One region of the Verrucosispora sp. CNZ293 genome, then DNA from elsewhere that is predicted to be linked to it. Evidence: predicted binding sites of a transcription regulator. Region 1 holds the regulator's gene; each other region holds the start of a gene.

Region 1 (9,904 bases):
CGTTGTCGGCGGGAGCGCCGGTGATGGTGATCTCGTTGCCACGCACGTGCACGTCACTGTTCACCGAGCGCTCGACCAGTCGCAGGATCTCGTCACCCGCGCCAAGCAGGTTGACCATGATCTTCGAGTCGGGAACCGTGATCCTGGTCTGCACCCGGGGCGGGCCGGGAGGTGGGGTGCCGGTCATAGGTCGGGCCCGAGGGGCCCTGCGCCACCTGCTCTCGATCTCGGTGCCGGGCCCGTGGCACGGCGTGCGGACGTTGCATCCATCGTATCGGTTCAACGACGCGGACACGCTGCCCATTTCCGCCGCCGTGGCACCCCGGCAGCAGTGGACAGAACAGGCATTTCACCCCCGGTGACTGCCGGTTCAGGCGCGGAAGTCGAATCCCTCGAAGGTCTCCTGACGCCGGGTGAACCGGTACGTCGCCCAGTGCATCCGGACCACCACGCCAGCGGAGTCGCGGGTCAGCCGGAGCAGCTCACCGGTTTCCCGCCCGGCGACGGTACGGAACACGTCAGGTCGCTGCGGCACCGGCGCGAAGACCGCCTGCGGCTTTCCCGGTGGGTCAGCGGCGCCACGGGCCCGCAGCGCCCCCTCGTGCCACGAGAAGACGTACTCGAAGCCCTCACCCCACCAGCGGCCGAGCAGCCCGCGCACCTCCGGCGGCGCCGGATCGCCGGGACGCCACGGATCGATGTCGGCCGGATCGTGGTCGACTGCGGCGGCGAGCAGCCGGTGCGGCAGCTCCAGCAGCTCGACGGCGGTGCCGGAGGAGCCCAGCACGGCTGCGCCGAACGCGGCCGGGGTGCCCTCACCGCCCCGTCGGCCGTACACCCCGGCGAGGAAGCCGGGCATCGCCCCGTCGTGCCCGACGTGCACCACCCGCTCCCCCTGCGGTACCAGGATCAGTCCGAGACCGAACCCGCCGGCCCACACCGCCTCGTCGGTGACCGTCACCGGCCAGCGCATCTCGTCGAGAGTGGTCGGGGCGAGCACCCGGCCCGCCGCGTCCATCGCCGGCGGGTCGGCCAGGAAGGCGGCCCAGCGGGCCATGTCGGTAGCGGTGCTCCACAGCTGTGCGGCAGGTCCGACAGCGCCGAAGTCGGTGGGTGGTTCCGGATGCGCCTCGTCGGAGTACGCGTCGACGAGGAACCCGGTCGCGGCGCGCGGGCCCGGGGTGACGGTGGTGGCGGTCAGTCCGAGCGGAGTCAGCACCCGATCGCTGAGCACCTCCGCCCAGGTGCCACCGCGTACCTGCCCGACCAGGCGGCCGAGCAACGCCATGCCGAGATTCGAGTAGTGGTAGCGGCGCCCGGTCGGCAGCACCCGCTCGGCCCGGGCCAGCTCGGCGACGAGCTGTTCGGCGTCCGGCGCGCGCAGCGTGTCCCAGACGTCGCCGTACGGCTCCCGTTGCAGGCCGGCGGTGTGCGACAGCAGCCGGCGTACGGTCAGCTCGCCGTGCGCCGGCAGGTCGAGGTGCCGGCGCAGCGGGTCGTCGAGGTCGAGCAGCCCGTCGTCGCGGCACTGCATGACCAGGACGGCGGTGAAGGTCTTGGTCACCGAGCCGATCCGGAACCGGGTCTGCTCGTCCAGGGCCGTGTCGATGCCGGTGCCGCCGGCGGTGCAGGTCCACAGCGGCCGGTCGGCGCGATGCACCGCAGCCGAGATCGCCGGCACCCGGGCCCGCGCCTGGATCTGGCGCACCATCCGGTCCAGGTGACCGGCGGCGGAGCTGCGGCCGGCGGCGGAGGTCATCCGAGGTTCCGGGCCAGCATCGGGCCCAGTGGCGCGCCACCGAGGACGTGCGCGTGCACGTGGAAGACCTCCTGACCGCCGTACGCGCCGGTGTTGAACATCAGCCGGAACCCGTCGCCGAGCAGGCCCTCGTCCTCGGCCACCGCGGCGGCGGTGGCCAGCACCTCGCCGGCCAGCGCCGGATCTCCCTGACCGAGCGTGGCCACGTCCGCGTAGTGCTCCTTCGGCACGACCAGCACGTGGACCGGCGCCTTCGGGTCGATGTCGCGGAAGGCGAGTGTGGTCGGCGTCTCACGGACCACGGTGGCCGGGATCTCTCCGGCGACGATGCGGCAGAACAGACAGTCGCTTCCCATCCGGGCAGTGTAAGAAAGAGATCCCCGGCGGCGTCCGTGCGACGCTCACCACCGCAGCAGGCGGGTGGCGAGGACGGCCAGGGCGGCCACGCCCGCGGTGGAGGTACGCAGCACCGAGGTGCCGAGCCGGACCGGTCGGGCGCCGGCCTGGTGGAAGGCCGACAGCTCGTCCGGGGTGATGCCGCCCTCCGGCCCCACCACCAGCACGATCTCGCCGTGGTCGGGCAGTTCGACGGTGGTCAGCCGGTCGGTCGCCTCCTCGTGCAGCACGTACCCGGCCGCCGCACCGGCGATCCGGCGCGCCACCGAGGCGGTGGCTTCGTCAGGTGCCCCCGCCAGCACCGGCAGCCATGCCCGACGGGCCTGCTTCGCCGCCTCGCGGGTGGTGGCCAGCCATCTGCCGCGGGCGCGTACGCCCCGGTCGCCGCGCCACTGCACCACCGAGCGGCTCGCCGCCCAGGGGACGATCTCGTCCACCCCCGCCTCGGTCATCGCCTGCACGGCCAGTTCGCCCCGGTCCCCCTTGGCGATGCCCTGGACCACGACCAGTCGGGGGTTCGCCGCGTCGACGTACCCCCGGTCGGTGACGTCGAGGTCGAGGGTGCCCCGGCCGACGGCGGTGACCACGGCGGTGGCCGTGCCGCCCCGGCCGTCGGCGAGCAGCACCTGCTCGCCGACCCGCAGCCGTTGCACGGTGGCGGCGTGGTGGCCCTCCGGGCCGTCCAGCACCAGCGAGTCCGCGGTCGGCAGCGACTCGACCAGGAACAGTGGGGCGGACACGTCAGGCGTGGCCGTTGAAGGCGTCGCGCATCCGGGAGAAGAAGCCGCCCTGCTTGGTCAGCTCGGCCACCTCTTCGCCGCGGGTCTTGGCGAACTCGCGCAGCATCCGCTCCTGCTCGGCGTCGAGCTTGGTGGGGGTACGCACGTCCAGGTGGACGTAGAGGTCACCGCGCCCGGCGCCGCGCAGGTGCGGTACGCCCCGGGCCCGCAGCCGCAGGGTGCTGCCCGGCTGGGTGCCCGGCTTGACGTCGACAGGTTCCTCGCTGTCGAGCGCCTTGATGGTCAGCCGGGTGCCGAGCGCGGCGGCGGTCATCGGCACGGTGACCCGGCAGTGCAGGTCGTCGCCCTTGCGGGAGAAGACGTCGTGCGGTCGTTCGTGGATCTCCACGTAGAGGTCCCCGGCGGTGCCGCCACCCGGGCCGACCTCGCCCTGCTGGGCGAGACGGATCCGCATGCCGTCCTCCACCCCGGCGGGGATCTTGACGGTCAGCGACCGGCGGGTGCGTACCCGGCCGTCACCGGCGCAGGTCGGGCAGGGGTGCGGGATGGTGGTGCCGTAGCCCTGGCAGACCGTGCACGGTCGGGCGGAGACCACCTGGCCGAGGAAGGTGCGCTGCACCGACTGCACCTCGCCCCGGCCGCCGCAGGCCTCGCAGGTGGCCAGGTGGGTGCCGGCGGCGGTGCCGGCGCCGGAGCAGGTGGTGCAGAGCACGGCGGTGTCGACGGTGATCGGTGCCTCGACGCCGAAGGCGGTCTCCTGGAGGTCCAGCTCCAGGCGCAGGATCGCGTCGGCGCCGGGGCGGGTGCGCGGTCGCGGGCCTCGTCCGGCGCCGGTCGCGCCGCCGAAGAACGCGTCCATGATGTCCTGGAAGCCGACGAAGGGTCCGGCTCCGCCGGGGCCGCCCGGGCCGCCGGGTCCACCCCCGCCCGGTGCCAGCGGGTCTCCGCCGAGGTCGACGATCTGCCGTTTCCGATCGTCCGAGAGGACCTCGTACGCGGCGTTGATGTCCTTGAACTTCTCCTGTGCCTCCGGGTCCGGATTCACGTCCGGATGGAACTGGCGCGCCAGCTTGCGATAGGCGCGCTTGATCTCGTCATCGGAGGCACCCTTGCTCACGCCGAGAATGCCGTAGTAGTCCCTGGCCACTGCGTTCCGTGTCCTCGTGTTCGTCTCGAGTTACGCCGTTCGGCGGCGGCAGCCTGCCGGCGGCCCTGACTTGTCAGTTCTGGGCCAGCAGCTCGCCCACGTAGCGTGCCACGGCCCTCACCGTGGCGATGGTTCCGGGGTAGTCCATCCGGGTCGGTCCCAGCACGCCCATCCCCCCGACGATTGTCGCGCCCGGGCCGTACCCGGTGCTGACCACGGATGCCGCCCGCAGGTTGTCGTACTCGTTCTCGTCGCCGATGCGTACCCGCAGTGTGCTCGGCTCCACCTCACCGATGAGCTTGAGCAGCACGACCTCCTCCTCAAGCGCTTCGAGGATGGGGCGCAACGAGCCCTGGAAGTCGAGCAGGCCGCCCCGGGCGAGGTTTGCGGTGCCAGCCAGGGCGAGCCGTTCCTCGTGCCGTTCGACGAGCGTCTCCAGCAGCACCGTGGACAGGGTCGTCATGGCCGGGCGCAGGTGCGGCACGCAGTCGTCGATGAGGGCCTGCACCAGCGGCGGGGTCTCCGACAGGCGGACTCCGACGAGTTTCTCGTTGACCAGCCGGCGCAGGTCCAGGACGTCGTCGGCGAGGACCGGTGCGGGCAGCTCGACAAGCCGCTGCTCGACCCGGCCGGTGTCGGCGATCATCACGAGCGTCAGCCGGGTGGTGGAGATCGGCACCAGTTCCAGGTGACGCACCCGGGATCGGGCCAGGCTCGGGTACTGCACGACGGCGACCTGACGGGTCAGCTGCGCCAGCAGTCGCACCGTGCGGTGCACCACGTCGTCGAGGTCGACGGCGCCGGCCAGGAAGCGCTCGATCGCCCGGCGTTCGGCCGGGCTGAGCGGCTTGACCCGGCTCAGCCGGTCGACGAAGAGTCGATAGCCACGATCGGTGGGCACCCGCCCCGCGCTGGTGTGCGGTTGGCGGATGTAGCCCTCCTCCTCCAGCACGGCCATGTCGTTACGGACCGTCGCCGGCGAGACACCCAGTTGGTGTCGTTCGACGAGCGATTTGCTGCCGACCGGCTCCTGGGTGGCGACGTAGTCCTCGACGATCGCGCGGAGCACGGCGAGCTTGCGGTCGTCCAGACCCACCTTCCCCACCTCCTGTCGCAGGTCAGCTCTCAGCGCCGCGGCCACCAGAGGAACACTCTGGCACTCGACTGTAGCGAGTGCCAGTCTACGTCGGGGCCCGCGCGGACGCGATGATCAAGTCAGCACGGCTGTCATCAAACCGATCGTCGGGTTGACACTGGCCGGTGTCGCTCTGGTGCGCCGTTGCCGGTGGCACCTACCGTGACCTCCATGACTGAACCACCTCGTCCCCCGACTCCGGCGACGAACCCACGACACCACTGTCCGGCTCACCTGGCCAGGGCGGCTATCCACCGCCCGGCGGCTATCCACCCCCCACCGGCGACCAGCCGCCGCCGGCCGGCTATCCCCCACCCGGCGGCTATCCCCCACCCGGCGGTTACCCGCCGGGAGCGCCGGGTGTCGGCTACCCGACCGGCGGTTACGGCCCTCCGGGTGGTGGCTACGCCAACAACGAGGACAAGACCTGGGTCCTGATCGCCCACTTCGGCGGCCCGCTCGGCGTGGTCGTCGGTGGCGGCCTCTTCGGGTGGGTGGCGCCGCTGATCGCGATGATGACCCGCGGGCAGCAGTCCCCGATCGCCCGGGCGCACTCGGTGGCCGCGCTGAACTTCCAGCTCACCTGGGCCATCGTCGGCGTGCTGAGCTGGGTGCTCGCCACGATCACCTGCGGCATCCTGTTCTTCGCGCCGATCATCGCGGGGATCGTGCCGGTGATCTTCGGCATCATCGGCGGGGTCAAGGCCAACGACGGGGTGCTCTACCAGTATCCGATGAGCTACTCCTTCGTGAAGCGCTGACCGGCCGGGCCGCCTGGTGACGGGGATCAGGGCAGCAGGTCGCGGACCACGGCGTCGGCGAGCAGCCGGCCGCGCAGGGTGAGCACGGCACGGCCGGCGGCGTGGGCGGGCTCGGCGAGCAGACCCTGGGCAAGTGCCCGCGCCGCGCCCGCTCGCCCGGCGTCGGTGAGCACGTCCAGCGGCAGGCCGGAGGCCAGCCGCAACCGCAGCATGACCTCTTCCATGTGCGTCTCGTCGCCGGTGAGCACCTCCCGGGCCTGCCCGGGTGACTCGCCGGTGGCGAGGCGTTTGGCGTACGCGCCTGGATGTTTGACGTTCCACCAGCGCACGCCGCCGACGTGGCTGTGCGCCCCGGGCCCGAGGCCCCACCAGTTGCCGCCGGCCCAGTAGAGCAGGTTGTGCCGGCAGCGCGCGTCAGGTGTGCGGGCCCAGTTGGAGACCTCGTACCAGGAGAAACCGGCGGCGTCGAGGGCCGACTCGGCGGCCAGGTACCGGTCCGCGGCCACGTCCTCGTCCGGGTACGGCAGCTCACCACGGCGCATCCGGGCGGCCAGCCGGGTGCCGTCCTCGATGATCAGGGCGTACGCGCTGACGTGGTCCGCGCCGGCGGCGACCACCTGGTCCAGCGAGGCGGCGAAGTCCTCGGCCCGCTCCCCCGGCGTCCCGTAGATCAGGTCGAGGTTGACGTGGTCGAACCCGGCGTCCCGGGCCTCCAGCGCGGCGGCGGTGGCCCGGCCGGCGCTGTGCCGGCGGTCCAGCACGGCGAGCACCCCGGGCGCGGCCGATTGCATGCCCAGCGAGATCCGGGTGTACCCGGCCGCCCGCAACTCCTTCAGCGTGGTGGGTGTCACCGACTCCGGGTTGGCCTCGGTGGTCACCTCCGCGTCGGCGGCCAGCCCCCACGTCCGGTCGATGGCGTCGAGAATCCGGGCCAGGTCGTCGGTGGGCAGCAGGGTAGGGGTGCCGCCACCGACGAAGACCGTCTCCACCCGGGCGGGCGGAGCCTCGCCCAACACCCGGGCGGCGAGCGCCAGCTCCGCCAGCACGGCGTCGGCGTAGCCCTCCCGGGTCGCGCCACCGCCCAACTCGTCGGCGGTGTACGTGTTGAAGTCGCAGTAGCCGCAGCGGCTCGCGCAGAAGGGCACGTGCACGTACACCCCGAACCCCCGGGCGCCTACCGACGCGTGGGCGGACGCGGGCAGCGACCCGTCGGCGGGGACGGGCTCGCCTGCTGGAAGGACGCCGGGCATGGCCACTAGTGTGCCCTCCCATGACCTCTCCCGACGCGCTCGTGCGGGTCGCCACGGCCCACGGGGTGACCACGCTCACGCTGGACAGTCCGCACAACCGCAACGCGCTCTCCACGCCGCTGATGACCGAACTGCTGGCCGGGCTGGCCGCCGCGGTCGCCGACGACGCGGTCCGGGTGATCGTGCTCGACCACACCGGTCCGGTCTTCTGCTCCGGAGCCGACCTGAAGGAGACCGCTGCGGCGTACGCCAGCGGCACGGTGCCGGCAGGGATGCTGGGTGACGTGCTCGCGGCGGTCCGGGAGTGCCCGAAGCCGGTGCTGGCGAAGGTCGGTGGCCCGGCCCGGGCCGGCGGCCTGGGCCTGATCGCGGCGGCCGACCTGGCGGTCTGCGCGGCGGAGGCCACGTTCGCCTTCACCGAGGTGCGGATCGGGGTGATCCCCGCGGTGATCTCCGCGACGGTGCTGCCCCGCCTGTCGTCCCGGGCGGCGGCCGAGCTGTACCTGACCGGCGACACCTTCGACGGCCGGCGGGCCACCGAGATCGGCCTGGTCACCGCAGCGGTGCCGGCCGAGGAGCTGGCTGCCGTGGTGCGCCGGTACTGCGACTCGCTGGTGCGCGGCGCGCCGGCGGCGTTGGCCGGGGCGAAGCGGCTGCTGCGCCGACCGGCCGCCGTCGACCTGCGCGCCGAGCTGGCCGAGCTGGCGGAGTTGTCCACCGGGTACTTCCTGTCGGCGGACGGGATGGAGGGTGTCACCGCGTTCCGGGAGAAGCGACCACCGCGCTGGGTGGCCGAACTCGGCAGGTGAGGTGCGGCCGGGACGGGGAACCTCACGTCCACGCGTGGTCGCCGCGCGGGGGCCGGAACCGGTCGGACGACCCCGGACAGCTCGACGAGGGACGTACGCTTGGCGGACCTTGACACAGGAGGTGCGGGTGCGAACTCGGGCTGCCGCGACGGGCTTCGTGGTCCTCGTCCTGATCGCCACGATCGGGATGATCGTGGTGCTGAGGCAGGCCGGCGAGGGGCTACGGCTGCCGCTGACCGGCCGGGCCTGCACGGTGCAGGCCGACGGCGAGGTGACACTCGACTCGCAGCAGATGGCGAACGCGGCGACGATCGCGGCGATCGGCGTACAGCGCGAGATGCCCGAGCGGGCGGTGGTGGTGGCGCTGGCCACCGCGTACCAGGAGTCCGGGCTGCGCAACCTGACAGGTGGTGACCGCGACTCCGTGGGGCTGTTCCAGCAGCGGCCGAGTCAGGGTTGGGGTACGCCGACCCAGATCCGCGACCCCCGGTACGCGGCCGGGAAGTTCTACGCGGCGTTGAAGAAGGTGCGTGGCTGGGAGGACATGCGGGTCACCGACGCCGCGCAGAAGGTGCAGCGCTCGGCCTTCCCGGAGGCGTACGAGAAGTGGGCCGACGAGTCGCAGGTGCTCACCCGGGCGCTGCTCGGTCACGCCACCACGGCGGTCACCTGCGCGGTGGGCGGCGATCCGGTGATGCGCGGCGCCGCCGCCATCGCCGCGCTGGCCGAGGGGCTGACGCTCGACTGGGGTCTGACCGAGCGCTCCCCGGTCGAGGACTCCGGGTCGGGGCCGGACTACTTCGCCACCGAGGTGGACCGCGAGGTCGGCCTGGCGAGCCTGACGGTGGGCATCCGGGCCGCCGCGGCGCGCTCGACCGACGCCACGCAGACGATCCCGGACGGTGAGCGGGCCGGCTGGCGGTACGCGTACTGGCTGGTCTCCCACGCGAAGGAGCACGGGGTGAAGCGGGTGGCCTTCGACGGCCGGGAGTGGACCGCCAAGCGGGGCACCTGGAAGCGCATGCCGGACAGCGAACGAAGCAGCGGGCAGGTTCAGGCCGAGGTGCACGCGGACGTCTGAGCAGCCCTGATCTCTTTACCCGCAGTCACCGCAAAATCGGGCTATCCCCCACATAATCGCCCGTCCCGCCACGTTGCGTGACTTGCGGTAGTGGTGCAACCGCCATCAGTCGCCATCCCCGTGGAAAGGTCACGGGGTGCCCCCCGGGCCCTCGACACGCGCGTTACGATCGGCGGCCTGTGCCAGAAATGGTTTCACCTCTTGGGGAGGGGTACGACGTGGCGTTCGACTACGGCGACCGGACCGGCTATGAACCGATCAGTGACGTCGACCGCAAGGAGTTTCACGAGCAGGGCTTCCTCCTGCTGCGGAACGTCCTGACCGAGGATCACCGGGCCGCTCTGGAGGCCGCGGTCGACCGGGTGTACGAGGAGGAGAAGGCCAAGGGCACCACCACCAAGGACGGCACCCTGCACCTGCTGGGCTTCCTTGAGCGGGACGAGCTCTTCGGCGAGCTGCTCACCCACCCGATCGCGTTCCCCTACATGTGGGGCCTGGCGGGCTGGAACATCTACACCCACCACAACCACCTCGACGTCACGCCGCCCGCGGCGGAGCCCGAGAAGCCCTACTGGGGTTGGCACCAGGACGGATACCGGCAGAACTCCGACCCGGAGACGATGGACCCGAACCTGCCGCGGCCGATGTTCTCGCTGAAGGTCGCCTACGTGCTCTCCGACCTGTCGGAGAACGGCCGGGGCGCGACCAAGGTGATCCCGGGCAGCCACCTGTGGAACTCGCTGCCCCGCCCGACGGACCTGAGCGTGCACAACCCGGACCCGGAGGGCACCGTCGAGATCACCGCCAACCCGGGCGACGCCTTCAT
Region 2 (9,904 bases), 520 kb from region 1:
GTCCGGCAGGATCACGCCGATCTTCGGGGTCACGTCGGAGCCGGCCTGGTCGCCGCCGGAATCGTCGCCGCAGGCCGTCAGGCTGCCGAGGGCCAGCAGGCCCACGGTGCCGACGGCGAGGAAGCCCTTGCGCATGTGCAGGGTCCTTTCGAGGGTGGGGAAGGGTGTCGGTGTTTTGTTTTGTTGTGTCCGGCAACGTATTGCGCGCCACACGCCAGCACAAGGGTGAGCCGGACACGAGTTTGTTGTCGGCGGTAACAATTCAGCAACGCCCTCGACACCGTGCCGCCACCGTCCGTGTTCCGGTACCCGGCGTCCGATTCGGCTCCGGACGCCCGGGCGGATCAGCCGGCGGCGAGGATCAGCCGGTGGCGACGGATGCGGTTCGGGCTCCGGTGAGGGTGACCAGATCGGTGGGGGCCAGCTCCACCTGGAGTCCCCGGCGGCCGGCCGAGACGTACACGGTCGGATGGTCAAGGGCGGAGACGTCGAGCACCGTGGGCAGCCGCCGTCGCTGGCCCAGCGGGCTGATGCCGCCCCGGACGTACCCGGTGGCCCGCTCGGCCACCACCCGGTCGGCAAGCGTGGCCCGCTTGCCGCCGACGGCCGCCGCAAGTGCCTTGAGGTCGAGTCCGCCGGTGACCGGCACCACCGCCACGGTCAACGCTCCGTCGACCTCGGTGACCAGGGTCTTGAAGACCCGTTGCGGCGTCACCGCGAGCGCGGCGGCGACAAGCGCGCCGTAGTTGGGCTCGTCAGGCGAGACATCGTACGGATGGGTGCGGTGGTCGACCTTCCGCTGTGCCAGCAGCGCGATCGCCGGGGTGCCACGTCCCGCCATGACCGCCAAGGTAGCCCCGGCCCGATGCCCGAACCAGTGTCTTCCCAGCCGGTGGTGTGCCGGGTCGGGTTCAGGCCGCCGGCCGGCAGACCAGAACCGTCGGAGCGGCAGCGACCCGGGTGAGCACCAGGCTCGCCGGCTGGTCACCGGTCAGCCGCAGGTCGCGTCGGAGCCGTTCGGGCTCCAGCGCGGAGCCACGCTTGAGGATCTCCACCCGGCCGACCCGCCGCTCCCGCAGCAGCGCCCGGAGCCGTTTGAGGGAGAACGGCAGCACGTCGGTCACCTCCAGGCAGCGGGCGTACGGCGTGGGCCGTGCCGCGTCCGCGTAGAGGTAGGCGATTGTCGGGTCGGCCAACGTGGCGTCCAGCTCGGCGGCCAGCTCGGCCACCAGGTGAGCCCGGACCACCGCCGGATCCGGGTCGTAGACGAAGCGTCGCACCGTCCCGACCGCTGCCTCACGTGCCCCCGTTCCGGTCAGCTGGTACGTCGCCGGGCCGTCGGTGTGCCGGCTTCCGCCGCCGGCTCCGTCGGTGTGGTGGGTTCCGCCGTCCGCCGGGTGACCGGAGGAAGCTGTTGCTCCGCTCGGGACGTCAGCCGGAAGTTTCTCCTTCAGCACTGTCGCGCGGCGGGGCAGCTCGGCCAGCTCACCGCACCAGAGGGCCGCCTCGACCAGGTCGCCGTCCACGCTCACCCACTCCGCCTCCGCGTCGGGCGGGATCAACGCGTGGTCGATCCCCGGCGCGACCTTCACCACCGTGCGCGGCACCCGTTCGGCCAGGCCGGTCACGAAGTCCCACGACGGCGAGTACGAGTTCGGGTCGAAGATCCGCCGGCCGGTGCCGGCCCGGCGTCGGGCCGGGTCGCAGAAGACCGCCTCGACCCCTGTCACGTCGAACGCGGTCGCGTCGCCACACTCGACGGTGACCAGGTCGGCCAGCCCGGCGGCCCGAGCGTTCGCCTCGGCCAGCGCGGCGGTGAGCGGGTCCGCCTCGACCGCGTACACCCGGATGCCGGCGCGAGCGGCGGCGAGCGCGTCGGCCCCCAGCCCGCAGCCCAGGTCGGCAAGCGTGCGCACCCCCGCGGCGCGCAGCCGCCGCGCCCGCCGGTCGGCGACGACCCGTCGGGTGGCCTGCTCCAGGCCGGGCCGGGTGAAGAACATGCCGGCCGCCGCCGGCCCGAACTTGCCGGTCGCCCGGCGGCGCAGCTCCGCCTGGGTCAGCGCCGCCGCCGCGAGCCCGGCCGGCACCCCGGCCGAACGCAGCGCCGCCGCCGCGGTCAGCGGATCGTCGCCGGCCACCCGGGCCGCCGCGTCGAGCGCGGCCGACCCCTCAGCGGTACGCAACGCGCCGAACTGCTCCAGATCCACCCGCCCATTCTCCCGACCCGCACCAGCCTGACCCACGCGCCCCGGGGCAGGCACCCGCCGGGGCGCGGCGTGATCGTCTGCACTTCAGTGAGTCGACACGCCGATGTCCGAGTCACTGAAGTGCAGACGATCAACGTGCGGCTGGCCGGCCGGCCGGGCGGGCTCGGCGGTGGCGGTGGGGGTCAGTGAGTGGGGCGGTGGGTGGTGATGAAGGTGCGCCAGGCGGGCGGGGTGAAGGTGAGTGCCGGGCCGGCCGGGTCCTTGCTGTCGCGTACGGCGACCACGCCGGGCAGGTTGTCGGCGACCTCGACGCAGGCGCCGCCATTCTGATTGCTGCGGGAGGATTTGCGCCAGGCGGCACGGGTCAGGTCCATGACTTCGCCACTTCCTCGATCAGGCGGGCGGACTGCCGGCGCGGCAGCGCCTCACCGGCCACAGTCTCCCAACGCCGCCCCAGACTGGCAAGGTCGTTCGGGCTGTCCACAGTGTGCCCCCGGAGCTGGTTGTCCAGGTGCGCCACCTCGGTGCCGTCGGCGAGCCGAGCCAGCACGAACGGGCCGGCAAGCCCGCCGTACCACGGGGTCTCGGCCGGGATGATCCGCACCTGGACGTGCGGGCGGTCGGCGAGGCTGCGCAGGTGCTCCACCTGCTCGCGCATCGTCGCGCGCTCGCCCACCTGCCGGCGCAGCACCTGCTCGTCGAGCACCGCGACGAGCTGTGGCGGCTCCTCACGGGCGAGCACCTCCTGCCGGGCCATCCGGGCCAGCACCCGCTTCTCGATCTGCTCGTGGCTGAGCGGTGGACCGACCCGCAGCATCGCCCGCGCGTACGCCTCGGTCTGGAGCAGGCCCGGCACCACTGCCGGGTCGTACCAGCGCAGCGCGACCGCCTCCCGCTCGATCTCGCCCCACGGCCGGAACCAGTCCGGCTCGGCGTGCAGCCGGATCAGCTCCAGCATCCCGACGAAGAGGCCGCCGGTCTCCAGCACCTTGTCGAACCGGGCCAGGTAGTCGGCGCTCAGCTGGTTCGGGCCGATCTCCATCGCGCTCACCGCCGACGGGGAGTAGTTGATCATCTTGCTCAGCTCCTCCTGGCTGAGCCCGCGCACCTTGCGAGCCCGACGCAACTGGTCGCGCAGGAATCCAAGAGTTGGGATGTCCGCCATCTGTCCGCCCTCCGTGACGTTGTCGCGCCGGAGAGTAAGGGTCGACCGATCGGCGGGGAAGTCACTGTCGGCGTGTTGCGGTCAACCCTGGCGAACGACTGCGGAACAGTGCGGGAAAAGTGGTGACGTGGGTGCGGAAGAGCGGCGACACGAGGGTGGCGGATTGGCACTCTCCTTGACGGAGTGCTAGCCGAGGAATAACCTGCGATTAGCACTCTCACCCTGAGGGTGCCAACCTTCGGGCCCTGGTGTCCGGGGGTTGAACGCCAGGCGGACCGGCACCCGCGACGACGGCCCCGCCCGGTGGCATGTGGCAGATTGACGCCGGTCGGCATGCCGATCGGCAACGAAACCAAGTACCCCAGGAGGGTATGCCCGTGACTACCGCGACCAAGGTTGCGATCAAGCCGCTCGAGGACCGCATCGTGGTCCAGGCGAACGAGGCCGAGACCACCACCGCCTCGGGCATCGTGATCCCCGACACCGCCAAGGAGAAGCCGCAGGAGGGCACCGTCCTCGCTGTCGGCCCGGGCCGGATCGACGACAAGGGCAACCGCGTGCCGATCGACGTCTCCGTCGGCGACACCGTTCTCTACTCGAAGTACGGCGGCACCGAGGTCAAGTACGCCGGCGAGGAGTACCTGGTGCTCTCCGCCCGCGACGTCCTCGCGGTCATCGAGAAGTAAGCAACCGATCAGTGTCGTTGCCCCGGTCCGGCTCGCCGGGCCGGGGCAACGTCGCTTTCGAAGGGACATAGATGGCGAAGATCCTGAGCTTCTCGGACGACGCCCGGCACCTGCTGGAGCACGGTGTCAACGCGCTCGCCGACGCGGTCAAGGTCACCCTCGGGCCGCGCGGGCGCAACGTCGTCCTCGACAAGAAATTCGGTGCGCCGACGATCACCAACGATGGCGTGACCATCGCCAAGGAGATCGAGCTCACCAACCCGTACGAGAACCTCGGCGCGCAGTTGGTCAAGGAGGTGGCGACCAAGACCAACGACGTCGCCGGCGACGGGACCACCACCGCGACCGTGCTCGCCCAGGCCATGGTCCGCGAGGGTCTGCGTAACGTCACCGCGGGCGCCAACCCGGCCGGCCTCAAGCGGGGCATCGACGCTGCCGCCGCCAAGGTCTCCGAGGCGCTGCTCGGCAAGGCGGTGGACGTCTCCGACAAGAAGTCTGTCGCGCACGTGGCGACGATCTCCGCGCAGGACGCCACCATCGGCGAGCTGATCGCCGAGGCGATGGAGAAGGTCGGCCGCGACGGTGTCATCACCGTCGAGGAGGGCTCCGCCCTGCACACCGAGCTGGACGTCACCGAGGGCCTCCAGTTCGACAAGGGCTTCATCTCGCCGAACTTCGTCACCGACGCGGAGTCGCAGGAGTCGGTGCTGGAGGACGCGTACGTCCTGATCACCACGCAGAAGATCTCCGCGATCGAGGAGCTGCTGCCGCTGCTGGAGAAGGTCCTCCAGAACAACAAGCCGCTGCTCATCATCGCCGAGGACGTCGAGGGTCAGGCGCTGTCCACCCTGGTGGTCAACGCGATCCGCAAGACCATCAAGGTCTGCGCGGTCAAGGCGCCCGGCTTCGGTGACCGCCGCAAGGCGATGCTCCAGGACATGGCGATCCTCACCGGCGCCGAGCTGGTCGCCCCGGAACTGGGCTACAAGCTCGACCAGGTCGGCCTGGAGGTGCTGGGCAGCGCCCGGCGCATCGTGGTCGACAAGGAGACCACCACTGTCGTCGACGGTGGTGGCCAGGCCAGCGAGGTCGCCGACCGGGTCGCCCAGATCCGCAAGGAGATCGAGGCCTCGGACTCCGAGTGGGACCGGGAGAAGCTGGCCGAGCGGCTGGCGAAGCTCTCCGGTGGCATCGCCGTGGTCAAGGTCGGCGCGGCCACCGAGGTCGAGATGAAGGAGCGCAAGCACCGCATCGAGGACGCCATCGCCGCGACCAAGGCCGCGGTCGAGGAGGGTACGGTGCCCGGCGGCGGTGCCGCCCTGGCGCAGATCCTGCCGGTGCTCGCCGACGACCTCGGCTTCACCGGCGACGAGAAGGTCGGCGTGTCGATCGTGCGTAAGGCACTTGTCGAGCCGCTGCGCTGGATCGCCCAGAACGCCGGCCACGACGGCTACGTCGTCGTGCAGAAGGTCACCGACAGCGACTGGGGCCACGGCCTCGACGCCGCCATCGGCGAGTACGTCGACCTGACCAAGTCGGGCATCATCGACCCGGTCAAGGTGACCCGCAACGCGGTCACCAACGCCGCGTCGATCGCCGGTCTGCTGCTCACCACCGAGAGCCTCGTGGTGGAGAAGCCGGCCGAGCCGGAGCCCACCGCGGGCGGCCACGGCCACTCGCACGGCCACGGTCACGGTCACAGCCACCAGCACGGCCCGGGCTTCTGAGCCCTGCCGTACGCCGAACGTGGGGCGCACCGTCGACGAGACGGTGCGCCCCACGCGCTTTGAGTCGGCGTACCGGTGACGAGAGGTTACGAACGCTGACGCCGACTACCGGACCGGTGGTCGGTGGGAAACACTTGGCGGGTGAGCAGCACGACACCTCGGTTCGCCGCCCTGGCCGGCGTCGCCGCCGCTGCGGCGGCCATCGGCACCGCCGAACTGGTTGCCGCCCTGACCGGCCCCCGCTCGTCGCCGCTCGTCGCGGTCGGCGGCCTCGTGGTGGACACCGCCCCCGAACCGGTCAAGCGGTTCGGCATCGAGGTCTTCGGCACGTACGACAAGATCGCCCTGCTGGTGGGTACGGCGCTGCTGCTCGGCGGCTTCGCCGCCCTGTTGGGCATGCTGGCCGCCCGCCGGCTGACGGTGGGACTGGCCGGCATCGCCGTCTTCGGCGGGATCGGCGCGGCGGCGGCCCTGACCCGGGCCGGCGCGGACGCCGCCGACGTGCTGCCGTCACTTGTCGGTGCGGCGGTCGGCGGACTGGCGCTCTGGACGTTCGTCGCCGGCCCGCTGGAACTGGACCCGTGGCCCTGGTCCCCACCGACACCGGCCGGCCCGCCGGCCCTCGGAAATCCGCCAGCCTCGGGCGACCCGTCGGTCCCCGGAGGGCCGGGGCGGCGGGTCGATCCGGACTCGCGGCGGCGGTTCCTCACCGGCGTCGGGACCGTGCTCGGGGTGGCCGCCGTCGGGGGAGTCGCCGGGCGGTGGCTGGCCGGCCGTCAGGGCGTGTCGGCCGCCCGCGAGGCGATCACGCTGCCGGCCCCCGTCTCCGCCGCACCACCGGTGCCGGCCGGCGCTGACCTGGCCCAGCCCGGGCTGGCCAGCTACGTCACGTCGAACCGCAGCTTCTACCGGATCGACACCGCGCTCGTGGTGCCGCAGGTCGATCCCGCGACCTGGCAGCTGCGCATTCACGGCCGGGTCCGCAACCCGATCACGCTGAGCTACGCCGATCTGCTGGCCCGACCCATGGTGGAGCGGTACGTGACGCTCGCCTGCGTCTCGAACGAGGTCGGCGGCGACCTGATCGGCAACGCGCGCTGGCTCGGCGTACCGATCCGGGATCTGCTCGACGAGGTGGGGCCGCTGGACGGCGCCGACCAGGTGGTCGGGCGTTCGGTGGACGGTTGGACCTGTGGCACCCCGACGGCCGCGCTGCGTGACGGACGGGACGCGCTGCTCGCCGTCGGCATGAACGGCGAGCCGCTCCCGGTGCAGCACGGTTTCCCGGTCCGGATGGTGGTGCCCGGCCTGTACGGCTACGTGTCGGCGTGCAAGTGGATCACCGAGTTGGAGTTGACCAGCTTCGCTGACTTCGACGCGTACTGGGTTCCCCGGGGCTGGTCGGCGCAGGGACCGGTGAAGACGCAGTCGCGGATCGACACGCCCCGCCCACGCAACCGCCCGGCCGCCGGCCCGGTCACCGTCGCCGGCGTCGCCTGGGCGCAGCACCGGGGCATTGACCGCGTCGAGGTACGCGTCGACGAGGGGCCCTGGCAGGAGGCTCAACTGGCGCCGACGATCTCGGTGGACACCTGGGTGCAGTGGTCGTGGCAGTGGCCGGCCACCCCTGGCGAGCACACCCTCCAGGTCCGGGCGACGGACAGCACCGGCGAGACGCAGACCGGCGAGCCGCGCGGCGTCGCCCCCAACGGCGCAACCGGCTGGCACTCCGTAACCCTCACCATCACCTGACCCCCGCCCACCCACCCACCCACCCCACCCCAGCCTGGTTGATCATGAAGTTGTTGTCGTCGACACGCCGATGGCGCGACAACAACTTCATGATCAACGAGGTCAGGGACGGGGGCGGGGGCGGGGGCGGGGGGCAGGGCGGCGCCGCGCCCCTGCGGTGGGGGCGCGGCGCCGGTGGTGCGGTTGGTCAGGCGACGTTGCGTTGGATGGGCATCGTCGACCGGTGGGAACTGCCCAGCCGGGCCTCCAGCCGGTTGACGTCGACACGGGTCTGCCGGCGGTCGGCGAGGTCCTCCCAGCCGACCGCGAGCAGGCGCAGTCGCTCGGACTCGCTGAAGCCACCCCACACGCCGTACGGCTCGCGTACCGCAAGGGCGTGCGCGGCGCACTCGGCGCGGACCGGGCAGGCACGGCAGACGGCCTTGGCGGAGGATTCCCGGCGCAGCCGGGACGAGCCCCGCTCGCCGTCGGGGTGGAAGAACTGGGCGCTGTCGCGGCCCCGGCAGGCACCGAGCCGCTGCCAGTCCCAGAGGTCGATGATGGGTCCGGGCAGTCTACGTACGTTCGACATCAGCACCCCTCCTCTCGCGCGGCACCGCGAGACAGCTTGTGGCCGGTTGTCCGGGCGGCGGGCCGCGCAGGCGCACCGTTCCCGGCCTGGCCACTCCCTACCCGGGCGTCCCTCGCCTCACACGTCTTTGATCCAGAACACTTGACGAATTGCGGCATATGCCCTGTCTGTCGGAAAAGTTGGGAGGATTGCCCGGAACCTCCTCCCGACCGGGGCTGGTCGTGGTCTGCTCGTCAGCGGAGAGGAGATGCCTGTGCGTACCGTTCTCGTGTGCGTTCGAACGCCGCTCGCGGCGCAGCACCTGACCTCCGCGGCAGCGCGGTTGGGATTGTCGGGTGCCGTCCGGACGGCGGTCTCCGACCCTGAGGTGATGTTGCGGTTGGCCGAGCGTCCGGCTGACGTGGTGCTCGCCGACACCGCGCTCACCCGCCCCGACAGCGTCGGCTTCGTCCGCCGGGTGCTGGCCCGCGCCCCGCAGGCCGCTGTCCTGCTGCTCGGCGCCGAGGAGTCCGAGGCGGCGGCGGCGACAATCGGCGCCGGGGCGCGCGGGCTCATCCAGGGAGTCGACCAGGATCTGACGAGCGCAGTCGCCAAGGCGCTGCTGCTGCTGGCCGCGCCCGGCCGGGCCAACCGGCACCGAATCGCTGACCCCGCCCGGGATGCCGCAGCCGTCGGTGGCCCCGCCCGGCCCGGGCCCGGCGGTCGCACCGGTGGCGAGGCACAGACCACCTGGCCGGGTACGGACGCGGCAGGCGGGCCGGCGATGGTGCCGGCGCAGCGCGGCGACGACCCGGCCGAGGCGGGTGCCGAGTCCGAGCCGGAGAAGCCGTCACCGACCCGGCCCGACCGGGCCACGATCGGCCTCACCGAACGGGAGCTGCAGGTGCTGCTCGGGATGGCGGAAGGCAAGAGCAACGCCGAGATCGGCCGGGAACTGTTCGTCTCCGAGGACACCGTGAAGACTCACGCCCGACGGCTGTTCCGCAAGCTCGGTGCCCGCGATCGGGCGCACGCCGTGGCCGCCGGATTCCGGGCCGGGCTGGTCGCGTGAACTAGCCGGCCGGCCCGGCCGGCCGATTTCGTCCGCCGCCCTGTGTCGCTGAGTTGGCGGTGGCCGGTCAGCGGTCGGCGCCGGACTCGTCCTCGGTGCCTTCGCTGAGGGTGTCGTGCACGCCGTCGGCGTAGCCGCGCGCGTAGTCCCAGGTGACGTAGTGGTCGGGGTCGGGATCGTAGGCCGGCTCGTGCACCCGGGGTCGCCCGGAGCTGAGCAGGTGTCGCAGATTTCCCCGGAGCAGATCCCAGTCGAAGTAGTGCGGTTCCCGACAGTCCTCACATTCGATGACGAGCCCGCGTACGCCGATCGGCGCGAGCAGCGCCTGGTAGATCTCCAGGTCGGCGAGATCCTCAAGCACGTCCTGGCGCTCGACGTCGGTCAGTGGGTCCAGCGGCGCGTCGTCGCCGGGGGTGTCCAGGTCGGCCGCCGGATCGGTCGGGTCGCCGGTGAACGGGTCGATGGGATCGTCGTGCACCCCCTCACCGTAGTCCCATGCCACCGTCGACGCCTGTCCCCCGGTCGCGCGAGCCGTTACCGGGGCGGGTGCCGCGCGGTTCAGGTGGTGAAAGCTTCAGTGGGTACGATGAGGCTGACGCACCCTCGCCCGGCGTTCGCCGGTGCCCCCCGTGCCACCTCGCTGAAGCCCGGTTCGAGCAGCTCAGGAGAGCAATCGTGGAGAATTCGCCCCGTACCGACCCGTCCGCCGGCATCGAGGGCGGCGAGCTGGGCGGTCATCTGCCCG
Region 3 (9,904 bases), 820 kb from region 1:
ACGCCCGATTTGTGGTCGTGCGCGGTCGTCACTCCTCGTGTAGCGTGCGATTTCGGTCACCCGTTTCAGCGGTCGTCGCGATCGCCCGAAACCGGTGGTTTCCGGGTGCCGGCGCGCCGGCGACCCGAGGTAGTGGAACGCCGTGCAGAGTGAGGAAAACACCGTGGCACAGGGCACCGTGAAGTGGTTCAACGCCGAGAAGGGCTACGGCTTCATCGCCGTCGACGGCGGGCAGGACGTCTTCGTCCACTTCTCCGCGATCGAGATGGACGGCTACAAGGCGCTGGACGACGGCCAACGGGTGGAGTTCGAGATCGCCCAGGGTCAGAAGGGCCCGCAGGCCGAGCGGGTACGCGTCATCTGAGCGCTGACCACCCACCCCATTGACCGATCGTCGTCGGGGTGGCGTGACCATGGCCGGAGGGGGCTGCGGTGCCGGCGCCCCACAAGGGAAGATCATGGACCGATCCAGCCGTCGCTGAGGAGGGTTCATGTCCGACCAGCCGCCCCCGACAGGTCCGCTCTCCTCGCCGCCGGGCGAGCCGGAACCGCCCACCGCCGGTTGGGCCGATCAGCCGCCTCCGCCCGGCCCGCCCTCGCCCGATGCTCCTCCCTACGGTCCGCCTCCGTACGGTCCGCCGCCCGGCCAGCCGCCCTACGTCGGCACGACGCCCTACCCGGGCCCGCCGGCCTATCCCGGCCAGCAGCCCTACGGTTGGTATCCACACCCGGTCGGCTACGGGCTCGACCCCTCCGACGCCCTGGTCACCCCACCCGGGGCCGGGCTCGGCGGCTGGTTCGCGCGCTGCCTGGGCGCCGCCCGTCGGGGCTGGCGGGAGCTGCTACCGATCCTGATGCTCACCCAGGTGGTGCCGGCCGCGGTGCTGTCGGTGCTGGTGCTGGCCGTGGACCCCTCGGCCCGTTGGGATGCCCAACTCGCCAGCGACTCCGCCGCGCTGCCGGCGAACTTCTGGACCGATCTCGCGACGCTCCTGCTCGTGCTGGTCACCGGCAGCCTGCTGCTCGGCCTGGTGCAGTGCGTCGGCTGGGCCGCCGGCACCTGGGTGATCGCCCGGCAGGCCGCCGGCCAGCCGGTCGACCTCGGTGCCGCCCTGCGCTACGGGCTGCGTCGGGCGCTCGGGCTCTGGGGCTGGACGTTGCTCATCACCCTGATCGTCACCTTCGGGTTCTGCCTCTGCTTCCTGCCCGGCGTGTACGCGGCCTTCGCGTTGGCCATGGCCGGTCCGGTCTACCTCTTCGAACGGCACGACCCGCTGAGCCGCTCGCACCGGATGCTGCGTGACCGGCTGGGGCTGCTGCTCGGTCGGGTGGCGCTGGTGGGCGCTGCCGTGATCGGGCTCTCGCTTGTCGCGAGCCTGGTCGAGTCGCTGGCGATCCTGCCCTTCGGCGCCACTCCGCTGGACGCCCCGGGTACGGCTGTGGGTGTGGTGCTGACGATCGCGGTGGTCACCGTGCTGACGCTGCCGGCGTACCTCGCGCAGATGGTCGGGCTCGTTGTCACCTACGCCGAGCAGCGGGCGCACGAGGGGCCGGTGAACGGCACGCAACTGGCGGCCGAACTCGGCTGACCCGGGCGATCGTGCTTGCACTCGGCAGGGGAGAGTGCTAAACAAGTCATTGGCACTCGCATGGCGTGAGTGCCAGTTGGTCGGGACGGTGGGGCTGCGGTCGCGCTCGTGACATAACCACGGGTGGGGCACGCGGTCAGTCGTCGCGGGCTATCCGGCCCGGCCGAGGAGACGTCGCCGTCGCCAGGTGGCGACGTCCCAAGGTGCGTACACCAGACGGCCCATCCGGGGCACACACTCGGGTGGCCCGTGAGTGTCCAGGAGGACAACGCCGTATGGCCAAGATGATCGCGTTCGACGAAGAGGCGCGCCGCGGCCTCGAGCGGGGCATGAACCAGCTCGCCGACGCCGTGAAGGTGACGCTCGGCCCCAAGGGCCGCAACGTCGTGCTCGAGAAGAAGTGGGGTGCCCCCACCATCACCAACGATGGTGTGAGCATCGCCAAGGAGATCGAGCTCGAGGACCCGTACGAGAAGATCGGCGCCGAGCTGGTCAAGGAGGTCGCCAAGAAGACCGACGACGTGGCCGGCGACGGCACGACGACGGCGACCGTCCTGGCTCAGGCTCTCGTTCGCGAGGGCCTGCGCAACGTGGCCGCCGGTGCCAACCCGATGGCCCTGAAGCGGGGCATCGAGGCTGCCGTGGCCAGCGTCTCGGAGGAGCTGCTGAAGCTCGCCAAGGACGTTGAGACCAAGGAGCAGATCGCCTCCACCGCCTCCATCTCCGCCGGTGACAACACCGTCGGCGAGATCATCGCCGAGGCGATGGACAAGGTCGGCAAGGAAGGCGTCATCACCGTCGAGGAGAGCAACACCTTCGGTCTGGAGCTTGAGCTCACCGAGGGCATGCGCTTCGACAAGGGCTACATCTCGGCCTACTTCATGACCGACCCGGAGCGTATGGAGGCCGTCTTCGACGACCCGTACATCCTGATCGCGAACAGCAAGATCTCGTCGGTCAAGGACCTGCTCCCGATCCTGGAGAAGGTCATGCAGGGCGGCAAGCCGCTGCTGATCATCGCCGAGGACCTCGAGGGCGAGGCCCTGGCCACCCTGGTCGTCAACAAGGTCCGGGGCACCTTCAAGTCGGTCGCCGTCAAGGCGCCGGGCTTCGGTGACCGCCGCAAGGCCATGCTGACCGACATCGCCATCCTCACCGGTGGCCAGGTCATCAGCGAGGAGGTCGGCCTCAAGCTGGACGCCGCCGGTCTCGACATGCTGGGCCGCGCCCGCAAGGTCGTGGTGACCAAGGACGAGACCACCATCGTCGACGGTGCCGGCGACGCCGAGCAGATCCAGGGCCGGGTCAACCAGATCCGGGCCGAGATCGACAAGAGTGACTCCGACTACGACCGGGAGAAGCTGCAGGAGCGGCTGGCCAAGCTGGCCGGCGGCGTTGCGGTGATCAAGGTCGGCGCGGCCACCGAGGTCGAGCTCAAGGAGCGCAAGCACCGCATCGAGGACGCGGTCCGCAACGCCAAGGCCGCCGTCGAGGAGGGCATCGTCCCGGGTGGTGGTGTCGCGCTGGTGCAGGCCGGCAAGACCGCCTTCGACAAGTTGGACCTGGCCGGTGACGAGGCGACCGGTGCGCAGATCGTCAAGATCGCGCTCGACGCCCCGCTGCGGCAGATCGCCGTCAACGCCGGCCTTGAGGGCGGCGTCGTGGTCGAGCGCGTTCGCAACCTCGACTCGGGTCACGGTCTGAACGCCGCGTCCGGCGAGTACGTCGACCTGCTGGCCGCGGGCATCATCGACCCGGCCAAGGTGACTCGCTCGGCGCTGCAGAACGCCGCGTCGATCGCCGCGCTGTTCCTCACCACCGAGGCCGTCGTGGCGGACAAGCCGGAGAAGACCCCGGCCGCCCCGGCTGGTCCGGGTGGCGGGGACATGGACTTCTGAGTCCAGCTCCAACGCCGGAAGGGGCGGGCCGCGTCAGCGGTCCGCCCCTTCCGCTGTGTCTCGGCGGTGTCGTCGTCCCTGGTCCTCGATCAACCACGGGCCGCCGAGACTGCCTCGTACGCGTCGACCAGGCCGGCACCGGCGATGTTCGGCGGGCCGCCGCAGTCGTCAGTCTGATCCCGGGACGGGTCGTTGGTCTCGACCGGGTCCGCCGTCTCGATCAGAATCCGCCGGGTCCGGTCCAGATCGCCGATGAGTTCAGGGTTGGCCGACCACATCAGCGCGACCACGCCGGCCACCTGCGGCGTGGCCATCGAGGTGCCGTCGAGCACGGCGTACCCGCCGCCCGGCATCGCCGAAACGACCTTCGCCCCCGGTGCCATCAGATCCGGTTTCGTCGCCCCCGAGATCGTCGGGCCACGGGAGGAGAAGGCGGTCACCCGCCGCCGGTCGTCCACCGCGCCGACGGTCAGCACGTCCGCGTACGGTGCCGGGGGTCCTGCACGGAACCGCAGAATGGGCCGGTGTTGCCGGCCGCCGCGACGACGAGGATGCCGGCGACCTCCAACGCCGCCGTGGCCGGCCGCAGCGCTCGCGGATCGCAGCCCTCGATCGGTGGGCAGCCCCACGAGTTGGTCAGGATCTCCGGTGCCCGGGCGGGCCGGCCCTGCCGGAACGGATCGCCACCGGGCGGGAAGGGCGCCAGCATGAACTGGAGGCAGTCGAGGTAGGCGGCCGGATTTCCCAGGTTGCGGTCGAGGTTGACGCAGCCCACCCACTGCGCCCCGGGGGCCACGCCGATGCCGTCCCGCCCGACCGCGCTGCCCATCGTGTGGGTGCCGTGCCCGCTGCGGTCAGCCGGTGCCCCGGTGCCGTTCCACGGGTCGAACCACGAGTCGTCGCCACCCCGGAAGCCCTGGGCCAGGGTCGGATGACGCCCGTCCACCCCCGAGTCGGAACTGCCCACGGTCACCCCGGTGCCGGTGACGTTCAGCTCGGACCAGACCCGATCCGCGCCGATCATGGTGATGTGCCACGGTGGGCCGGACGGGGGCGGGGCGTTGCCGGTGGCGCTGTCGGCGGGGGCCGGCAACGGCCGCAGCCGCTGGTTGACAAGTACCCGGGCCACCTCGGGGCGGCGGGACAGCCAGGCCCGCACCGCCGGACCACCATCCACCTCGATCGCGTTGACCAGGTAGTAAGGGGTGTGCGGCAACCGTGCCCGGCGCAGGTCCCGCCGCAGGTCGGCCTGGGTCCGGTCGGCGGTGTCGACGAGCCGCCGGTAGACCTCTCCGGCCCGGGCGTCCCGGCCCGCCCGACCGGGCCCGCCGCTCACCCCGCTCAGGTCCGCCTGTTCCCGCAGCAGCACGAAGAGCCGTTCCCCGTGTAGTCCGGGCTGGCCCGCCGCGCCGCCGACCAGGCCGACCGTGACCAGCAGCGTCAGGGCGCTCGCGCCGGCCAGCGCCCGGCTGGGCACGCGGGCCGAGGGGCGGGCCAGCAGCAGGGCGTACCCGACGGCGAGCACCAGCCCGACGGCGAGTGCGGCCCCGGTCGCGGCCGCCACCCAGAACGGCACGTCGCGGGTGCCGACCAGCAGCAGGCTGACCTCCTCCGGATCGGTGAAGGCCAACGGGCCGAACACGCCGAGCCCGACCAGCCAGGCGGTCGGTGCCCGGCCGTCCGCTCCGGCCGGATGACGGGCGATCACGGGCCCGGCGATCGGGTGCCCGGGCCGGCCGTGTCCGGCCTCCGGGTGGGCGACGCCGCGTCCAGTGGCCGGACGGTGGGTCACCGCCCGCAGCGCGGCCAACGCGAAACCGGTGGGCGGCAGCGTCACCAGCAGCGGTAGTTGCGCACCGGAGTGGCCGGTGCCGGCACCCACCAGCAGCAGCACCACCCCGGCGACGAGACCGCCCACCAGCACCAGGCGGGCCGGTCGAGGTGGCTCGCCGGCCTCGAAGCGAGCCCAGAACCGGGCATCGAGCAGCGCCGCGGCCAGCACGCCGACGGCTGCCGCGCCCAGTCCGGCGACAATGGTCTCCAACAGCCCGCCGAGCGCGCCCAACCAGACCCAGGGCAGCAGCAGGGCGAGCCCGGCCGCCACGGCGAGCAGGGCCGCCACCGACGGACGTGCGTTGAGTCGCGCCGGCCGTCCGGCCGGGTCCACCGCCTCCGCGCCGGGATCGCCGACGGGCTCGGCGGTGACCGCGCCGGGATCGCCGACGGGCTTGGCGGTGACCGCGCCGGGTTCGTGGTGCCCGGGGGCGGACTCGGGCTGCCAGGTTTCGGGTCGTCGGCCGGGGCCGAGGACGTGGGCGGGTAGCCGGGTCGTCACCACCGCCAGCAGCATCGCCACGAGGGCCAACGCGGCGAGGTACGCCTCGTGGTGCACCGGAGGGATCGTCCGCAGTAGCCCGAGCACGCCGAGCACGAGCGCACCGGCGAACCAGAGTCGTCCGGTGACGCGGACCGCCGCCGAGCGGGGAATCAGGGCCAACGGCAGCGTCGCGGCGGCGATCAGCAGCACGGTGAGCAGGCAGACCACCGGCCAGAGCGGCACCAGCCGGTCCAGTCCGCCGATCAGCACCACCTGGTCGACGGCCCAGCCGCCGGTCTGCGCCAGGACCGTTACCGCGACCGTCCAGCAGCCGGCGAACACCGCCGCGACGATCGCCCAGGGGCTACCGGTCGAGCCGGGTGTGGTGGGTTCCGCCCGCATCCGCACACAGTACGGCCCGGCCGCTTCCGAAACCCGACGGCTGCCGGGGAACCGACGGAGGTGCCGGTGCCGGCACGTGTCGGGGGAGCGCCGGGGCGGTTAACGTGGACGGGTGCGTGATCCGAACGTTCTGCGGTCCGTTGCCGGGCAGCTCTCGCCCGCCCGCCGCGCCGCCGACCTGCGTCGGTTGCGCGCCGAGCGGTTCGACGTGCTGGTGATCGGGGGCGGGGTGACCGGCGCCGGGGCGGCAGTCGACGCCGCCTCCCGGGGCCTCAAGGTGGCCCTGGTCGAGGCGCGCGACTTCGCCGCCGGCACCTCCAGCCGGTCCAGCAAGCTGATCCACGGTGGTCTGCGCTACCTGGAACAGTTGGAGTTGGGCCTGGTGCACGAGGCGCTCACCGAGCGCGGGCTGCTGGCCACCCGGCTGGCGCCGCACCTGGTGCGGCCCGTGCCGTTCCTGGTGCCGCTCCCCGCCGGTCAGGGCGTCCGTGACCTGCCCGCCCGGCTGCTGCGTCGGGCCTACTACGGTGCCGGGGTGGCCGCGTACGACGCGTTCGCCGGCCTGTTCGGCGGCGGCCGGGGGATGCCGTTGCACCGGCACCTGAGTCGGGAGGGTGCCCGCCGGGTCTTTCCGAGCCTGCGCTCCGACGGCCTGGCCGGCGCGATCCGCTACCACGACGGGCAGGTCGACGACGCCCGTCTGGTGGTGACGTTGGCCCGCACCGCCGCCAGCCTGGGCGCGACGGTGGTGAGCAGCGCCCGCGCGGTCGGGCTGATCCGACAGGCGCGGGAGGTCATCGGGGTGCGGGTCCGCGACCTGGAGGCACCCGCCGACTCACCCGAAGCCGAGTTCGAGGTACGCGCCCGCACGGTCATCGCCGCCACGGGTGTCTGGACCGACGACATGTCGCGGATGCTCAACGACGTCGGGCTACGGCCCGGTATCCGGGTCCGGGCGTCCAAGGGCGTGCACCTGGTGGTGCCCCGCTCGGCGATCACCGGTGAGACCGGACTGATCCTGCGTACGGCCACAAGTGTCCTGTTCGTCATTCCGTGGGGTGGGCACTGGATCATCGGTACCACGGACACCGACTGGCGGTTGGACCGTTCGCATCCGGCCGCCTCCGCCAGCGACATCGAGTACCTGCTCCGGCAGGTCAACACGGTGCTGGACCGCCCGCTGACCACCGCCGACATCGAGGGTGTCTACGCCGGACTGCGTCCGTTGCTGGCCGGCGAGGCGGACTCCACCTCGAAGCTCTCCCGGGAGCACGCCGTCATGGAGCCGATGCTCGGGCTCCTGCTGGTGGCCGGTGGCAAGTACACGACGTACCGGGTTATGGCCGCCGACGTGGTGGACCGGGCGGTGCGGCGGCTCGGCGGCCAGCGTGTGTCGCGTACCGCGGACCTGCCGCTGCTCGGCGCGGACGGGTACACGGCGATGTGGCGGGACCGGGCGGATCTGGCCCGCCGCCACGGGTTGCCGGTGGGTGTGGTGGAGCACCTGCTGGAGCGCTACGGCAGCCTGACCCTCGACCTGTTCGCCCTGATCGACGCCGATCCGCTGCTGGCCTCCCCGCTGGCCGGTGCGCCGGAGTACCTCGCCGCCGAGGTGACGTACGCGGCCCGCGCCGAAGGGGCGTTGCACCTGGAGGACGTGCTCACCCGGCGTACCCGCATCTCCTTCGAGACTGCGCACCGGGGCCTGGAGTCGGCGGAGCACACAGCGGAGCTGATGGGTGCGGTGCTGGGCTGGGACGCGGCCCGACGGACCCGGGAGGTGATCCATTACCGGGCCCGGGTTGAGGCCGAGCGGCAGTCCCAGCTGATGCCGGACGACGCGACAGCCGACGCCGCGCGACTCGGTGCCCCGGACGTGCGGGGATACCCGGCGGATCGGGGTGCCGACGACGGCGCGGCGGGCCTGGCCCGCTGACCGATCCACTCTGGAGATCGTTGAGCATGGATATCCATCCGGCGGGTTACGCTCGCTACCTACGGTGGGGTAAGTTCCGCGAGTGATGGCGCTTTCCCGATCACGACTGGCCTTCCTGCCCGGCATCGCCCTGCTGGCGATCGTCCTCAGCGGCTGTGCCCCCTTCGGTGATCGCTCCGACCCGTCCGTGGAGGCGAGCGCGCCGGCTGCCGGGCAACCCGGCGGTGCGGGGGCCACCACCACCGGAAAGGGCCGGGTCAGCCTGCTGCAGAATCACGGTCCTGACGGGCCGCTACGCACCCTGAACGTGGAGCCGGACGGGCGCTGGGAGTGCATCGACTGCGCCGGCGACGGGGTCACCTCGACCGGCGCGTTGAGCGAGGAGCAGCGGGAGCGCCTACAGCAGCTCCTGGCCGAGCCGGACCTGGCTCGGGAGACCGACGAGGCGCGCGGTTACCGGGTCAGTTGCGTCGGCGCTCTCACCTCAAGCCTGTTGACCGCAGCGGGCCTGATCACCTCCCAGGACTGCCCGGGGGAGGAACGGCCGCCGGTGGCCGAGGAGATCCTGCTGCTGCTCACCCAGAACACGCCCGCCGAGATGGTCGGCTGACGCGGGTCAGAGCACCTTTCCGGGGTTGAGCAGGCCGGTTGGGTCGAGCGCCGCCTTGATCGCGTGGTGTACCCGGACCCCCACCGGACCGATCTCCCGGGCCAGCCAGTCCCGCTTGAGCAGGCCGACGCCGTGCTCACCGGTGCAGGTGCCGCCGAGGTCCAGCCCCAACCGCATGATCTCGTCGAAGGCCCGACGGCCGCGCTCCAGGCTCGCCGGATCGGCTCTGTCGACCACGATGTTGGGGTGCATGTTGCCGTCACCGGCATGACCGACCACACCGATCGGCACCTGGCACTCGGCCGCGATCCGGGCCACCCCGTCGAGCAGCGCGGCCAGAGTTCCCCGGGGTACCGCCAGGTCGTCGATGATCAGTCCGCCATTGCCGCCCGGGTACGTGTCCGCGGCGTACTTCTCCATGGCCGGGTGGGCCAACCGGCGGGCCTGCAACAACGCGGCGGCCTCCACGGCGTCGGTGGCCGCGTACACCTCCTCGGCGCCGGCCGCCTCGCAGGCCGCAGCCAACTCGGCCAGGTCCGCCGCCGCCCGGGGGCCGGTGTCGGCGGCGGCCAGCAGCAGCGCCTCGGCGTCGGTGCGCAACCCCATCGGACGGTACGCTTCGATCGCCGCCAGGTGGGTGCGGTCGAGCAGTTCCAGCAGGCTGGGGGAGAGCCCCTGGGCGGCGATCCGGGCCACCGCCTCACCGGCCTCCGTGGTCGAGCCGAAGACGGCCACCAGGGTCAGCGACTCCGCGGGTGCCGGCCGCAACGCCACGGTCACCTCGGTGATCACTCCGAGGGTGCCCTCCGAGCCGACGAAGAGCCGGGTCAGGTCGTAACCGGCCACGCCCTTGGCGGTACGCCGCCCGGTACGCAGCACCTCGCCGGAGGCGAGCACCACCTCCAGGCCGAGCACGTACTCGGTGGTCACGCCGTACTTGACGCAGCACATCCCACCCGCGTTGGTGGCGACGTTGCCGCCGATGGTGGACGACTCCCAGGAACCCGGGTCCGGCGGGTACCACAGCCCCTGCGCACCGACCGCTGCGCTGAGCGCGGCGTTGACCACTCCCGGCTGGACGACAGCGATCCGACTCACCGGGTCGATCTCCAGGATCGCGTCCATCGCGGTGGTGCTGATCACCACAGCGCC

What was found. The regulator HrcA, encoded in region 1, represses chaperone genes, less so after heat shock. The targets are predictions, from matches to a motif close to GGTTNGCACNCTCNNNNNGAGNGTGCNAACC.
Positions count from the first base shown of each region.
Region 2: groES (co-chaperone GroES) is a predicted target of HrcA. The motif match lies at 3,579-3,609, and genes of this name have one in related genera.
Region 3: groL (chaperonin GroEL) is a predicted target of HrcA. The motif match lies at 1,637-1,667, and genes of this name have one in related genera.

Region 1 covers NZ_PEFR01000001.1:6,178,890-6,188,793, reverse strand. Annotated here, with positions in the region: partial or broken gene CLT74_RS31595 (PhoH family protein) at 1-187, opposite strand, end outside; gene CLT74_RS28260 (serine hydrolase domain-containing protein) at 371-1,759, opposite strand; gene CLT74_RS28255 (histidine triad nucleotide-binding protein) at 1,756-2,115, opposite strand; gene CLT74_RS28250 (16S rRNA (uracil(1498)-N(3))-methyltransferase) at 2,161-2,895, opposite strand; gene dnaJ (molecular chaperone DnaJ) at 2,897-4,042, opposite strand; gene hrcA (heat-inducible transcriptional repressor HrcA) at 4,116-5,138, opposite strand; gene CLT74_RS31590 (DUF4870 domain-containing protein) at 5,642-5,938, shown strand; gene hemW (radical SAM family heme chaperone HemW) at 5,965-7,188, opposite strand; gene CLT74_RS28225 (enoyl-CoA hydratase-related protein) at 7,209-7,997, shown strand; gene CLT74_RS28220 (hypothetical protein) at 8,119-9,078, shown strand; gene CLT74_RS28215 (phytanoyl-CoA dioxygenase family protein) at 9,267-9,904, shown strand, end outside.
Region 2 covers NZ_PEFR01000001.1:5,657,288-5,667,191, forward strand. Annotated here, with positions in the region: gene CLT74_RS25850 (substrate-binding domain-containing protein) at 1-135, opposite strand, end outside; gene ybaK (Cys-tRNA(Pro) deacylase) at 362-841, opposite strand; gene CLT74_RS25860 (THUMP-like domain-containing protein) at 912-2,207, opposite strand; gene CLT74_RS25865 (DUF397 domain-containing protein) at 2,390-2,581, opposite strand; gene CLT74_RS25870 (Scr1 family TA system antitoxin-like transcriptional regulator) at 2,572-3,372, opposite strand; gene groES (co-chaperone GroES) at 3,744-4,058, shown strand; gene groL (chaperonin GroEL) at 4,130-5,785, shown strand; gene CLT74_RS25885 (molybdopterin-dependent oxidoreductase) at 5,927-7,537, shown strand; gene CLT74_RS25890 (WhiB family transcriptional regulator) at 7,725-8,108, opposite strand; gene CLT74_RS25895 (response regulator transcription factor) at 8,362-9,159, shown strand; gene CLT74_RS25900 (DUF5319 domain-containing protein) at 9,227-9,637, opposite strand; gene guaB (IMP dehydrogenase) at 9,835-9,904, shown strand, end outside.
Region 3 covers NZ_PEFR01000001.1:5,360,260-5,370,163, forward strand. Annotated here, with positions in the region: gene CLT74_RS24445 (cold-shock protein) at 164-364, shown strand; gene CLT74_RS24450 (hypothetical protein) at 492-1,589, shown strand; gene groL (chaperonin GroEL) at 1,865-3,487, shown strand; partial or broken gene CLT74_RS24460 (S8 family serine peptidase) at 3,577-6,206, opposite strand; gene CLT74_RS24465 (glycerol-3-phosphate dehydrogenase/oxidase) at 6,319-8,142, shown strand; gene CLT74_RS24470 (hypothetical protein) at 8,228-8,752, shown strand; gene CLT74_RS24475 (FAD-linked oxidase C-terminal domain-containing protein) at 8,759-9,904, opposite strand, start outside.